DNA from 3 places in the Janthinobacterium sp. J1-1 genome. Region 2 is predicted to be linked to each of the others. Evidence: predicted binding sites of a transcription regulator. Region 2 holds the regulator's gene; each other region holds the start of a gene.

Region 1 (4,963 bases), 770 kb from region 2:
AGCCGCCTCCGATTCCGTTCCCTATCCCGGCTTTTGCGATACCATCGGCCCCGCTTACCAGGCGCTGATCGGTCTGAATCTATTGAAGAATTTCCGCCGCGACTTGAAAGAGCGCCTGGCGGGAATCGCCGGCTGTACCCATTTGACCGAACTGGCGCAAGTCTTGCCGACTGCGGCGGTTCAGGCATTTGCCGGTGATGTCTGGTCGACCCGTGACGGTGCGAATGCTGATTTGCCGCATGAAAAGCCGTTTCAACTCGACAAATGCCATGCCCTGCGCACCGATGGCGGGGCGGTTGCACAGTATTACCCGCGCTGGGTAGCCAAAGCGTGATCCCGGCGCTGTTTTTCCTGTTTTTTTTGCACCACTAACCGTATTTTTACAAATCAGTATCAGAAGGGAAGCCAGCATGAAAATCCATGAGTATCAAGCCAAAGAAATCCTCCGGCAATTCGGAGTGACGGTACCACGCGGTATTCCGTGCATGTCCGTCGACGAGGCAGTCAAGGCTGCGGAAACCCTGGGCGGCCCGGTATGGGTCGTCAAGGCACAGATCCACGCAGGTGGCCGCGGCAAGGGCGGCGGCGTGAAAGTGGCGAAATCGATCGAACAGGTCAAGGAATACGCCGACCAGATCATGGGCATGCAGCTGATCACGCACCAGACCAGCGCCGAAGGCCAGAAAGTCAACCGCCTGCTGGTGGAAGAAGGCGCCGACATCAAACAGGAACTGTACGTTTCGCTGGTCACCGACCGCGTGACCCAGAAAATCGTCCTGATGGCATCGTCCGAAGGCGGCATGGACATCGAAGAAGTGGCCGAGAGCCACCCTGAGAAGATCCATCACGTCACCATCGAGCCAAGCGTTGGCCTGACCGATGCCCAGGCAGACGACATCGCCACCAAAATCGGCGTGCCTGCCGGTTCGATCGCCGACGCCCGCGTCAACCTGCAAGGCCTGTACAAAGCCTACTGGGAAACCGACTGCTCGCTGGCCGAGATCAACCCGCTGATCGTCACCGGCAGCGGCAAGGTCATCGCCCTGGACGCCAAGTTCAACTTCGACCCGAACGCCCTGTTCCGTCATCCGGAAATCATCGCCCTGCGCGACCTGGACGAAGAAGATCCAGCTGAAATCGAAGCGTCGAAATTCGACCTGGCCTACATCTCGCTCGACGGCAACATCGGCTGCCTGGTGAACGGCGCCGGCCTGGCCATGGCCACCATGGACACCATCAAACTGTTCGGCGGCGAGCCAGCCAACTTCCTGGACGTCGGCGGCGGCGCCACGGCGGAAAAAGTGACCGAAGCGTTCAAGATCATGCTGAAAAACCCAGGCCTGAAAGCCATCCTGGTGAACATTTTCGGCGGCATCATGCGTTGCGACGTGATCGCCGAAGGCGTCATTGCCGCGGTGAAAGCCGTCTCGCTGAACGTACCGCTGGTGGTGCGCATGAAGGGCACCAACGAAGATCTGGGCAAAAAGATGCTGGCCGATTCCGGTCTGCCTATCATCGCAGCCGACACCATGGAAGATGCAGCCAAGAGCGTCGTTGCCGCTGCTGCCGGTCAAGCTTAATTAAGGAATCAACATGTCCATTCTGATCAATAAAGATACCAAAGTCGTTACCCAAGGGATCACCGGCAAGACCGGCCAGTTCCACACCCGCGGTTGCCGCGACTACGCGAACGGCAAAGCTGCCTTCGTGGCAGGCGTGAACCCGAAGAAAGCCGGCGAAGATTTCGAAGGCATTCCTATTTTCGCCAACGTGACCGAAGCGAAAAAAGAAACCGGCGCCAACGTTTCCGTGATCTACGTGCCGCCAGCAGGCGCGGCCGCCGCGATCTGGGAAGCTGTCGAAGCTGAAATGGATCTGGCCATTTGCATCACCGAAGGCATTCCTGTCCGTGACATGATGGCCTTGAAAGACCGCATGGCCAAGTCGGGCAGCAAAACGCTGCTGCTGGGCCCTAACTGCCCAGGCCTGATCACGCCAGACGAAATCAAGATCGGCATCATGCCAGGTCACATCCATAAAAAGGGCCGTATCGGCGTGGTCTCGCGTTCGGGTACCCTGACCTATGAAGCAGTCGGTCAACTGACCGCACTGGGCCTGGGCCAATCGTCGGCAGTCGGCATCGGCGGCGACCCGATCAACGGCCTGAAGCACATCGACATCATGAAGATGTTCAATGATGATCCGGATACCGACGCGGTCATCATGATCGGCGAAATCGGCGGTCCTGACGAAGCCAATGCCGCTTATTGGATCAAGGACAACATGAAAAAACCGGTGGTCGGCTTTATCGCTGGCGTCACCGCCCCTCCAGGCAAGCGCATGGGCCACGCCGGCGCGCTGATCTCGGGCGGCGCCGACACGGCACAAGCCAAGCTGGAAATCATGGAAGCGTGCGGCATCACCGTCACCAAGAACCCGTCGGAAATGGCGCGTCTGCTGAAAGCCATGCTGTAATACAGCCTGGTTGAAACAGTACAAAAAAGGAGCTTCGGCTCCTTTTTTTATTGTCTGGTGGCCACGGCCATTCTGGTCGCGCGGCGACGGCGGCGGTCGCAAATGGACGCGCCGCGTCGCTTTTCTTGCCTTGATCCCTGGCCTTGCCCGTGCGCGGCGCTGGCATGGCGCTTGCACTTTCTCCCTGATGAACATGTGAACACAGGAGAACACCATGCGCGCGCAGTCCGGATTTACCCTGATAGAACTGATGATCGTGGTGGCGATTGCCGGCATCCTGGCAGCCGTGGCGATTCCGCAATACAGCGACTACACGATGCGGGCCAAGGTCAGCAATGTGCTGGCGGCGGCCGCGCCGCTGAAGACGGCGGTGGCCTTGTGCGTGCAGGAAAATGGTGGCGAGGCCGGTGCCTGCAGCACCTCCAGCGAAGCGGCGCCCAGCGCGATTCCGGCCTTCAGCGCGACGCGCGAAGTGGCCAGCGCCGCCGTTCTCAATGGCGATATCACGCTAACGCTGGCCAATGACCTCGGTACGGGGCTTGGCGGCCAGACGATCACCATGGCATTGCGTACCGGCAGCAGCAGCCTGACCTGGTTCAACTCGACCAGCATCACCAATACGGCGGCCAGGGAAGCAATTTTGCGCAGCAATATACCGCAGGCGGCGGCGTCGCTGTAAGGTGAACGGACTCAGACGATCTTCTGCCGGTCGGTAATGAGCGCTTCGTAAATCAGGTTTTGCAGCAAGGTATAGTGGGCCGATTCCAGGTCGATGAATTGCAGGCCATAGGTGTAGACATCGTCTTGCCCGCCGACGATGGCGGAGGTGGATTTGCCCATGCTGACATTCTGGATGCGGGCCCGCGTTGCGATGCGCAGCGGCTGCTGGTACGGCGGCGCCAGCAGGGTAAATACCAGGGTCACGCCGCTGTCGTCGGGTGTCAGCATGCCGGGCGACTCGATCAGCGCACCGGACACACTGAGATTGACGATACATACGGGCACTTCGGGCTGGTCGCGGCACATCAGTTGCGCCAGCAGTTCCACCTTGACCCGCATCGCCCCGCGCAAGCTGGTGCCGTTGATGATGTCCGGAAAGCTCAGATGCAGGTAATGCAGCGGCCGGCCAAACACGCGCAGCACGCTGCAGGCAAACGAACACACGCTGACACCCGAAAACACGCGGATGGTCAGCTTGTCACCCTCGTCGAGCACGATGGCCTTGCCGTTTTCCTGCGGTGTCTTGACGATCAGGTATTCATCGCGCAGATAGCCGATCAAGGTGGAAAAATGCCGCACCGGCTTGATGCCGCGATGCGTGATGAACTGGATGCGGCCACCGACCTGCAGGTTCATCGCATCGAATTCGAATTGTTCGAGCTTGGCTTCCATCGCGGTCTCCTTGTCTGTCATGCGCGCGCTTTCCTCATGATGATGTGATCGCAGTATGCATGAAGCTTGCGGAAAAAGCATAGCTGTCAAAAAACGCCGGCGACCTGGCACTCATGTTTTACAATCGCGTCATCTTGTTTATCATGAAAGACATCATGGCGCGCAGCTATTTCTGGACCATGTTATGCCTGATCCTGCATCAGATCGACGCCGCCTACTGGCGTGAATGGGAAATGTTTTATTTGCCGGGCGGCGTGCAGGGCTTCCTGGCATTCAACCTGGCGGCCATCGCCGTGGTGCTGGCCGGCTACCGGCAGGTGCTGCTGGCCTTGCCGCGTGCGCGCCTGTACGCCGGCATCTGTGGCGCGCTGGGAGTGGCTACCTTTTTGATCCACGCCGGCTTTGCGCTGGCGGGGCGGGAACAGTTTCATTTGCCGCTGTCGGTGGCGGTCATCGCGCTGTGCCTGGGGTGTGGTGCGTGGCTGCTCAATGAGCTGCGTTTACAAAGCGGCCGTCCAGTCGCCTGACTTGCCGCCATGCTTTTCCAGCACCCTTACATTGGTCATCACCATGCCGCGGTCGACCGCCTTGCACATGTCGTAGATGGTCAGCAAACCGATCTGTACTGATGTGAGGGCTTCCATTTCCACACCGGTTTTTCCTGTCGTGTCGACCTGGGCGCGGCAGTGGACGCTGCTGGCGGCTTCGTCAATTTCGAAGTCGACCGTCACGCGCGTGATCGCCAAAGGGTGGCATAGCGGAATCAGGTCGCTGGTGCGCTTGGCGCCCATGATGGCGGCGATGCGGGCGATGCCCAGCACGTCGCCCTTCTTGGCGTTGCCTTTGACAATGATGGTCAGGGTGGCTGGCTGCATGCGGATGGTGCCGGCCGCCACGGCGCTGCGGCGCGTGTCCCCCTTGTTTCCCACGTCGACCATATGGGCTTGGCCGGTGGCGTCGAAGTGGGTCAGTGCGCCGGCGGGCGCGTCTTGCTCTGGTGTGGTCATGGTGTCTGGTCGATTTCTGGCGGTTGTTCTTGCCATCATTATAGGGCGGGGCGCACGCGTGGAAAATGACGCCGCTTACAGGTTATGAT
Region 2 (4,963 bases):
CTGGCGCATGATTTTTACCGTGTTGGGCGCTGTCGCGGTGGCGCTGGGCAGCTTCTGGCTGCTTGAAGTGATGAACAAGAGCAGCCAGGATGTCAGTGCCGGCAAGAAATTGGACGAGCCCGATTATTTCGTCACCAATTTCAGCCTGGTGCGCATGGACCTGCAGGGCAAACCGAGCTATATCGTCTCCGGCGCCAAGCTCACGCATTACCCGGCCGACGACTCCTCCGATATCGACCAGCCTTTCGTGCGCAAGATCAGCCCGGGCGTGCCGCCCCTGAACATGACGGCCGAGCTGGCCCATATCGACCAGGGCAATACGCGGCTGCAATTGTCGCGCAATGTCGTGATCGACCGCGTGGCCGGTCCCAGGACACAGAACATGACGCTGAAAACCGAGGCGCTGACGATCTTTCCCGATGAAGAACGGATGGAGTCGGCCGTGCCGGTCGATCTGCTGTCGGGGCGTTCGCACGTGACCGGCGTGGGCCTGAAGGCCAACAATGCCTCCAGCGTGGTGGAAGTGCCGAACTCGGTGCGCATCGTGATTCCGCCGCGCAAAGCCGTGCCGGCCAAATAAATAAAGAGGACCAAATCAAAATGAAAAAAATCTTGCTGTTGAGCTTGTTTTCCCTGGCCGTGATGGGCAGCGCCCATGCCGAAAAGGCCGACTCGGACAAGGAAGCCGTCATCACCGCCCAGCGCGGCCAGGTCGATGACATCAAGCAGACCCGCACCCTGACCGGCGACGTGGTGCTGGTGAAGGGCACCCTGACCATGAAGGCGGGGCGGGCCCTGATCACCGAAGATCCGCAGGGCTACCAGTTCATCACTTTCTGGGGCGAGGCGGGCAAGCTGGCCACCTTTCGCCAGAAGCGCGACGGCGAAGGCGACCTGTGGGTGGAAGGCGAAGCGGAACGGGTGGAATACAACAACAAGACGGAAGTCGTGAAACTGTTTTCCAAGGCCAAGCTGACGCGCCTGCAAGGCGTCAAGCCGACCGACGTGGCCAACGGCGCCTTCATTTCGTATGACAGCCGCAATGAATTATTCAATATGGAAAACAGCGACAGCGGCACCAGTTCCCCCGGCGCCGGCAGCGTGCGCATGGTGATCCAGCCGAAGAACAAGCCGGCGGCGGAGAAAGCCCCCGCCGCGCCTGCGCCAGGGAAGAAATAATGGACAATAATGTACGTTGCGGCAGCACCCTGATCGTGCGGGGGCTGCAGAAAACCTATGGCAAGCGGCAAGTCGTGCATGATGTGTCGCTGCAAGTCGAATGCGGCGAAGTGGTGGGCCTGCTGGGTCCGAACGGCGCCGGCAAGACCACCTCGTTCTACATGATCGTCGGCCTGGTGCCGTCCGATGGCGGCACCATCGATATCAGCGGCGTCGACATTTCCAGCCTGCCGATCCACCGCCGCGCGCAGATGGGCCTGTCCTACCTGCCGCAGGAAGCGTCGGTGTTTCGCAAGCTGACGGTGGAAGACAATATCCGCGCCGTGCTGGAAATCCAGACAGTCGACGGCCGGCCCCTGAAAAAGGCCGAAATCGAAGAACGCCTCGACAAACTGCTGGCCGACTTGCAAATTGAAAAGCTGCGCGAAAACCAGGCGCTGTCGCTGTCGGGCGGCGAGCGGCGCCGCGTGGAAATCGCCCGCGCGCTGGCCACCGACCCGCGTTTCGTGCTGCTCGACGAACCGTTCGCCGGCGTCGATCCGATCGCCGTGATCGAAATCCAGCGCATCGTGCGGTTTTTGAAGGAACGCAATATCGGCGTGCTGATCACCGACCATAATGTGCGCGAAACGCTGGGCATCTGCGACCGCGCCTACATCATCAACCAGGGCTCGGTGCTGGCGTCGGGCCGGCCCGACGACATCATCGCCAACGAGTCGGTACGCCGGGTGTATCTGGGCGAACACTTCCGCATGTAAGCCAATGAAACAATCCCTGCAACTGCGCACCTCGCAGCACCTGGCACTGACGCCGCAATTACAGCAATCGATACGCCTGCTGCAACTGTCCACGCTGGAATTGCACCAGGAGCTGGAGCAATTGCTGACCGATAATCCCTTGCTGGAACGGCTCGACGATCCGCTCGACCGCTCGCTGCGCCTGCTGTCCGATGGCGCCCTGAGTTCGACCGCCGCCCCCGGCGAAGCGCCACCGGCGCCGCCGGGCCAGGAAGCGCCGGCGCCAGCCGCCGAAGCGGAGTCGTTTGACGGCGATGGCGGCGAGAGCACGGCCGCGTCCGAGGGCGGCGACAGCGACTGGAACGAGGCCAGCCGCGGCAAGGCGCCCGATGACGAGGATTCCCGTCCGCAACTGGAGGCCCATCACTGCACCTTGCGCGAACACCTGATGGAACAGATGCGCGTGACCGTGCTGGAGCTGCGCGACCGCGCGCTGGTGGAATTGATCATCGATGCGCTCGACGACAATGGCTACCTGGAAGAGCCGCTCGACGATATCCTGGCGCGCCTGCCGGAAGAACTGGAAGTCGATGCGGATGAGCTGCGCACGGCGCTGTCGCTGCTGCAAAGTTTCGACCCTGCCGGCGTGGGTGCGCGCAATGCGTCCGAATGCCTGGCGCTGCAGATCAAACGCTTGCCGCAGGTGGCGCTGGTGACGCGGCGCATGGCCTTGAACATCGTCGAGAAACACCTGACCTGGTTCGCCCAGCGCGACTTCAACAAGCTCAAGAAAGCCCTCGACTGCGACGATGAAGACTTGCGCGAAGCACAGACCGTGATTCGCTTGTGCAACCCGCATCCGGGCGCCGTGTTCGCTTCCGACGTGTCCGATTACGTGGTGCCGGACGTGGTGGTCAAGCGGGCCCGCAATGGCTGGCAGGTATCGCTCAACAATGACGTCATGCCGCGCCTGCGCGTGAACGCCATGTACGCCAACCTGCTCAAGCAGGGCAAGGGCGAAGGCGGCATGGGTGCGCAGTTGCAGGAAGCCAAGTGGCTGATCAAGAACATGCGCCAGCGCTTCGACACCATCCTGCGCGTGGCGCAGGCGATCGTGGAACGGCAAAAGGATTTTTTCTCGCACGGCGCAGTTGCCATGCGGCCACTTGTGCTTCGCGAAATAGCTGATACACTGGGTTTACACGAGAGTACTATCTCGCGGGTAACAACCCAAAAGTACATGCTGACCCCGCATGGAATGTTTGAGTTGAAGTATTTCTTTGGCAGCCACGTCGCCACCGAAGCAGGAGGGGAGGCGTCATCGACGGCGATACGGGCCTTGATCGTGCAATTGACAGGAGCAGAGAACCCTAAAAATCCTTTATCCGACAGTAAGATTGCGGACATGCTGGGGGAACAAGGCATGGTGATTGCGCGACGTACTGTTGCCAAATACCGGGAAGCGTTGAAAATTCCGCCAGTGAGTCTGCGTAAGTCTTTGTAGTTTTTTCGGTTCCTCTGCGGGCCGGAACGATGGACACCGCACGAACCCGATCATCTTTAGGAGTGTGTATGAATCTCACCATCAGCGGACATCATCTCGAAGTGACACCAGCCATCCGTGAATACGTACAAACCAAACTGGAGCGCGTGAAACGCCATTTCGATCACGTTATCGATATTGCCGTGATTCTGACCGTCGACAACCTCAAAGAGAAAGAAAAACGCCAGAAGGCCGAAGTGAATCTGCGACTGAGCGGCAAGACCGTCTACGTGGAAAGCCTGGCGCAAGACCTGTATGCCGCGATCGACAGCCTGATCGACAAGCTGGACCGGCAAGTGATGAAGTACAAAACCAAAGTGCAAGGGCACGGTAAAGAGGCGATCAAGCATCTGCCAGACAACACTCCTGAAGAAGCCGCCGCCGTCTAGGCCTGCCGCTCCAGATTGTTGTGATCAACTAAGGGCGCGCTGTTTGATCTTCGCGCCCTTTTTTGCGCCCATTTTTCCGGCTCAGTTACGCTCGCGGTGGCGCAGCACGACCCGTTCGCGGTCGGCAAAATACTGCGCCAGGTGTTCCGCCATATACACCGAACGGTGCTGGCCACCCGTGCAGCCGAGTGCGACCGTCAGATAGCTGCGGTTGTCGGACTTGAACGACGGCAGCCACTTTTCCACGAAATCGCGGATATCCGCAAACAGTTCCAGCGCGCTGGGCTGGGCGTCCAGAAAAGCGATCACGGGCGCATCGCGGCCATCGAGCGGCCGCAACGCCAGGTCGTAATACGGATTGGGCAGGGCCCGCACGTCGAACACGAAATCGGCATCCAGCGGCACGCCCAGCTTGAAGGCGAACGACTCGAAGAACAGGGTCAGCGGCGCGCGTTCGGAGGCGACGATATCCTTGACCCAGGCGCGCAGCTTGTTGGCGCTCAGTTCCGAAGTATCGATCACATGGCCCAGTTGCTGGATCGCCGACAGCCGCTCGCGCTCCTCCGAAATGCATTCGATCAGCGTGCGGCGGCTGGCCGGATTCTCACCTGGAAGCAACTCATGCGACAAAGGATGGCTGCGCCGCGTTTCCGAAAAGCGCGCCACCAGCGAGTGCGTGGTGGCGGTCAGAAACAGCACCTTGACATCATGCCCCTGCGCACGCAGCAGTGACACATTGTGTGGCAGGTTGGCCAGCGATTCGGCACTGCGTGCGTCGACCGCGACACCGAGCCTGCTGGTTCCTTCGTCGAGCAAGGTCTGCACCAGGCTTGGCAACAAGGCAGGCGGCAGATTGTCGACACAGTAATAACCGGTATCTTCCAGCACCTTGAGTGCGACAGATTTGCCGGAGCCGGAGATGCCGGTAAGTAGAATGATGTGCATAGGCGCGATCATACAATAAAGATTGCCTGTGCGCCCCCGCAACAAATTTCTTTGCAAATCATTGCATTTGATTATGAAGATCTGGCTGGGCAAAGTGGGGTTTGACCGCGGCTTTAATCACCACGCATTGCCTGTCTAACGGTTCGCCCTTGCAACGCCTAGTCTCCGCT
Region 3 (4,963 bases), 250 kb from region 2:
GACGGCGACTTCAAGCTGGTCACCTGCAATGAATCGGTGGAGCGCATCTTGCAGCATGCGGGCGTGACCATGGTCGGCCAGCCGCTGGTCAGCATTACCGGCATGGAAGAATTTGGCATGGCCATCGTCAGCGCGTTTTCGGCGCAGAGCGCGCAATCGGCCTCGGGACGCCATTTGCAGCGCCTGCACTGGCAGCGCCAGATGGAAATTCCGCGCCGCCTGGGCAGCAGCGCAGACGAGCACGACATCACCCTGCTGGCGCGCGGCTCGCGTTTGCCGCTGGAGTCCGGCAGCGGCTACATCGTCGTCTTCGATGATATTTCCGACGTCATTTCGGCCCAGCGTTCGATCGCCTGGGGCGAGGTGGCGCGCCGCCTGGCGCATGAAATCAAGAATCCGCTGACACCGATCCAGCTGTCGGCCGAACGCCTGCAGATGAAGCTCGAAGGCAAGCTGGAGCAAAGCGACGCCGACCTGCTGGGCCGCGCCACCACCACCATCGTCAAGCAGGTCGATGCGATGAAGCGCATGGTCGACGACTTCCGCGACTATGCGCGCACGCCGCCGGCGGTGCTCACGCCGCTGCGCCTGAACGAGCTGATCGAGGAGATATTGAACCTCTACCTGGGCGGCGACGACGGCGACATCATCCACCCGCTGCTGGCGCCGAACCTGCCGATGGTGATGGGCGATCCGACCCAGTTGCGCCAGGTGATCCACAACTTGCTGCAGAACGCGCAGGACGCGATGGCGGACTTGCCGGAGGGCACACCGCATCCCCGCATTGACGTGCGCACCGAAGCAATTCATTATCGCAGTGCGGACGGTGGCGTGAACGTCGCCGTGCGCATGGCCATCACCGATAACGGCCCCGGTTTCGCGCCCAAGATCCTGGCGCGCGCGTTCGAGCCGTATGTCACGTCCAAGGCGCGCGGCACCGGCCTGGGCCTGGCGATGGTGAAGAAAATCATCGATGAACACGGTGGGCGCATCGATATCGAGAACCGCGTCGACAGCAGTGGCGCTTCGGTCGTCATTTTGCTGTTAAAGTTAGCTCCCGACGCTGTGGCTTAGCATTGTGCTGGCGAAAGCGTCTGGTTTAGTATTTAAAACACTAATAAAATCATAGTTGTCCGCCGCGTGCCGTTTGGGTGCGCGGGGCGGCGAAATGAGGAAGGCAAGACACGAATGGCAAACATACTCGTAGTGGATGATGAAATGGGTATCCGTGAGTTGCTCTCGGAGATACTGGGTGACGAAGGCCATGCTATCCAGCTGGCTGAAAATGCGCAGCAGGCGCGCGAAGCACGTGCCGCCGGCGCGCCCGACCTGGTGCTGCTGGACATCTGGATGCCCGATACCGACGGCGTGACCCTGCTCAAGGAGTGGCAGCGCGATGGCTTGCTGACCATGCCGGTGATCATGATGTCGGGCCACGCCACCATCGATACGGCAGTCGAAGCGACACGCATCGGTGCATTGAACTTCCTGGAAAAACCGATCGCCCTGCAAAAGTTGTTGAAAGCCGTGCAGCAAGGCCTGACCCGCGCCCAGGAAACCGTGCGCGCGCCGGCCGCCGCGCCGCGCCCGGTGGCGCCGACGCCCGTCGAAGAGAACAGCAGCCATCCGGTGCCGAGCTTTGGCGGCAGTGCGCCGCAGCAGATGATGGTGCGTCCCGGCATCGCCGCACCGGCCCAGGCCGAAGGCCATGGCTACAATCTGTCGTTCGACCTGCCGCTGCGCGAGGCGCGCGACGCCTTCGAGCGCATGTATTTCGAACACCACCTGGGCCGCGAAGGCGGCAGCATGACCCGCGTGGCGGAAAAGACGGGCCTGGAACGCACCCATCTGTACCGCAAGCTCAAGCAACTGGGCGTCGAACCGGGCAAGCTGGCCAAGAAAAACCTGTGACGGCACCGGCAAGGCGTCTGACGCCGCTGACCCTGGTCAGCGGCGGCCATGCCAGCCTGCGCGAGGCCGCCATCGCGCAAGCCTTGCCGCCGGGGCAATCCACTGCCGTGATCCTCGAAGGATTGGCTGACGGCAACTCCATCCTGGCCGACCTGGCCGAACACACTTCCCCTCCCGCCGCATTGCAGTTGCTCCGCATCGCACCCGGTTGCCTGTGCTGCAGCGGCAATCTGGTATTGCGTGTAACATTGAATCGTCTTCTGCGCCATCCGCCCGCGCATTTGTTCCTCAGCCTGGCAGACGCCACGCATATCGAACAACTGCGCAGCTGGCTTGCCGCCAGTCCCTACGATGCCTGGCTGGCGCTGGAGCCTGAGCTGACCGTCACCGCCTGACCGTTATTGCCGTAGCCGTCCCGATCGCAGTTTGCACGCAGTTTGCATCTCGTTACAACTACTTTCCCTGCAGAGCGGGATCGCGCTTGAAATGCCATGGCATGGTCCCCACCTCTGTTCTGAAACCGCAGGAGTTCCTCCTGCTTGAGCGAAGGACGCACAATGAACCTGATCTATAACAGCGAGCAATATAGCGTCGTGGAATTCGGCGCCGACCGCAACCTGGACGCCTTGCGTTTCGGCGGCTATGAAATCGTCGACAAGAGCGGCAAGCGCGAAACCTTTATCGCCGGCGTGCTGGCGCAAAACTTTCGCCGCGATGTCAGCGAGCTGATCGCCAGCGAACCGACCATGGAAGAAATCGATGAATTTCTCGGCAGCTACGATTCCCTGATGAGCCAGCCGGTGCTGCTGCACTAGACACGGCGGGTTGGTGGCGATCGCCACCAACCCCATTCCCTTGACGGCATGGTAAGGTGGCGGGGTTACCTTGCTGCAAAGTCATCATGTGCCAACTTCTCGGAATGAATTGCAATGTCCCCACCGACATTGTCTTTAGTTTTACCGGCTTCGCCATGCGCGGCGGCCATACCGATACCCACCACGACGGCTGGGGCATCGCCTTTTTCGAAGGCGCCGGCGTGCGCCATTTCGTCGATCACCAGGCGGCCATCGCCTCGCCGGTGGCCGAGCTGATCAAACGCTATCCGATCAAGTCGCGCAATGTCATCGCGCATATCCGCAAGGCCACGCAAGGCCGGGTAGCGCTGGAAAACTGCCACCCCTTCGTGCGCGAACTGTGGGGCCGCTACTGGGTCTTCGCCCACAATGGCGACTTGAAGGAATTCAATCCCGTGCTGAATGGCAGCTATCGCCCGGTCGGCTGTACCGACAGCGAGCGGGCTTTCTGCTATCTGCTGCAGGAGCTGCACGCGCGCTTCGGCGACGCGCCGCCCGCCTTGCCGCAGCTGCACGCGGCGCTGGCCGAGCTGTTGCCGGGCATCGCTGCGCACGGCACCTTCAACATGATGCTGTCGAGCGGCGAGGCGCTGTTTGCCCACTGTTCCACCAGTTTGCACTATCTGGTGCGACAGCATCCGTTTCCAACTGCTAAACTATCCGACGAAGACCTCAGCGTGGACTTTTCCCAGGTCACCACGCCGCAGGACCGGGTGGCCGTGATCGTCACGCAGCCATTGACGACCAACGAGCAATGGACGGCGTTCGCGCCCGGTGAACTGAAGCTGTTTGTAGACGGCGCTGTACAAGAAGCGCCCGTGATTTAATTTGTTGACGACAATACCGGGCAATGCTGCCAAAATAGCCAACAGCGCGGGCACATGGTATGGTCAATAGTGAACCCTGACGCAGGCGTGGCGCCGCCAGTGTCACTCGACGTGATTGATGAAGATTTAATGATCGATATTTCCAGCAACGACATCACCCCGAAACCCTTGCGCGTGCGCGAGTTCTATCTGGGGCGACAGCCCATCCTCGACCGCAACCAGGCCCTGTTCGGCTATGAGTTGCTATTTCGCAACGCTCCGGTCGGGCCTGCCAATATCACCAGCGACCTGTCGGCCACGGCCACCGTGATCGCCCATGCCTCGCAGCTGGGCATGGAAAAGGTGGTCGGTGACGCGCTCGGTTTCGTCAATGTCGACGCCGATGTGATCATGAGCGACATCTTCAGTTTCCTGCCGCGCGAAAAAGTAGTGCTGGAAATCGTCGAATCGATGCAGGTGACGCCGGAACTGCGCGCGCGCATCAGCGAGCTGGCCGGCCATGGCTTTGTGTTTGCGCTGGAAAACGTGGTGGCCGACACGGCGCAAGTGCAGGAATTGCTGCCGCTGGTGCAATACGTCAAGATGGACATGCGCACGGTCGAGCCTGCGGCCCTGGCCAGCCTGGCGCTGCGCTTCAAGCGCGAGCAAAAGAAACTGGTGGCCGAAAAAGTCGAAACGCGCGAAGAATTCAAGTCGACCCTCGACCTCGGTTTCGATTACTTCCAGGGCTATTACTTTGCCAAGCCCGCCATCATGACGGGCAAGAAGCTGTCGCCGTCGCAGCTGGCCGTGATGGAACTGATGACCCTGGTCACCTCGGACGCCGACAATATGGACATCGAGCGCGCCATCAAGCGCGACGTGTCGCTGGCCCTGAACCTGCTGCGCCTGGTCAACACGCCGGCCGTCGGCGCGCGGCAGCGCATCGATTCGCTGAGCCAGGCCGTCAGCGTGCTGGGCCGCCGCCAGCTGCAGCGCTGGCTGCAAATCATGCTGTATGCGGAGCCAAGCAAGCGCGGCCACAGCATGACGCCGCTGCTGATGCTGGCCACCACGCGCGGCCGCCTGCTCGAATTGCTGGCCAGCAAGCTGCGCCCGAACCACGCCCATTCGGCCGATATCGCCTTTACGGTCGGCATCATGTCGCTGATGGACACGCTGTTTGCCGTGCCGATGGCCGATATCCTGAAACAGATCGAAGTGATCGACGAAGTGGCCGAAGCGCTGCTGTCGCGCGGCGGTTTCTATGGCGACTTGCTGCGCCTGGCCGAATGCATCGAGCGCATCGAAGACATGGAAGGCGAGATCGTGCCGACCCTGCGCGACCTGGCGATGTCGCCCGACGACCTGGTCGAGCTGGAAATGGCCGCG

The links. The regulator sigma-54, encoded in region 2, starts transcription at its own class of promoters, with help from an activator protein. The targets are predictions, from matches to a motif close to TGGCANGNAANCTGCTTT.
Region 1: a site for sigma-54 is predicted at 2,636-2,653, ahead of Q8L25_RS07205 (pilin). Genes of this name have one in related genera too.
Region 3: a site for sigma-54 is predicted at 2,338-2,355, ahead of Q8L25_RS04875 (DUF3567 domain-containing protein). Genes of this name have one in related genera too.

What each region holds. Positions count from the first base shown of each region.
Region 1 is NZ_CP132339.1:1,595,236-1,600,198, forward strand. Features, by position in the region: gene Q8L25_RS07190 (DUF2889 domain-containing protein) at 1-334, shown strand, start outside; gene sucC (ADP-forming succinate--CoA ligase subunit beta) at 411-1,580, shown strand; gene sucD (succinate--CoA ligase subunit alpha) at 1,594-2,475, shown strand; gene Q8L25_RS07205 (pilin) at 2,690-3,154, shown strand; gene Q8L25_RS07210 (flagellar brake protein) at 3,166-3,888, opposite strand; gene Q8L25_RS07215 (DUF6713 family protein) at 3,981-4,394, shown strand; gene moaC (cyclic pyranopterin monophosphate synthase MoaC) at 4,368-4,874, opposite strand.
Region 2 is NZ_CP132339.1:827,865-832,827, forward strand. Features, by position in the region: gene lptC (LPS export ABC transporter periplasmic protein LptC) at 1-580, shown strand, start outside; gene lptA (lipopolysaccharide transport periplasmic protein LptA) at 601-1,179, shown strand; gene lptB (LPS export ABC transporter ATP-binding protein) at 1,179-1,937, shown strand; gene Q8L25_RS03725 (RNA polymerase factor sigma-54) at 1,942-3,420, shown strand; gene hpf (ribosome hibernation-promoting factor, HPF/YfiA family) at 3,489-3,848, shown strand; gene rapZ (RNase adapter RapZ) at 3,930-4,793, opposite strand; gene hprK (HPr(Ser) kinase/phosphatase) at 4,952-4,963, opposite strand, start outside.
Region 3 is NZ_CP132339.1:1,073,147-1,078,109, forward strand. Features, by position in the region: gene Q8L25_RS04860 (ATP-binding protein) at 1-1,074, shown strand, start outside; gene Q8L25_RS04865 (response regulator) at 1,189-1,911, shown strand; gene Q8L25_RS04870 (GTPase) at 1,908-2,306, shown strand; gene Q8L25_RS04875 (DUF3567 domain-containing protein) at 2,469-2,726, shown strand; gene Q8L25_RS04880 (class II glutamine amidotransferase) at 2,813-3,592, shown strand; gene Q8L25_RS04885 (EAL domain-containing protein) at 3,722-4,963, shown strand, end outside.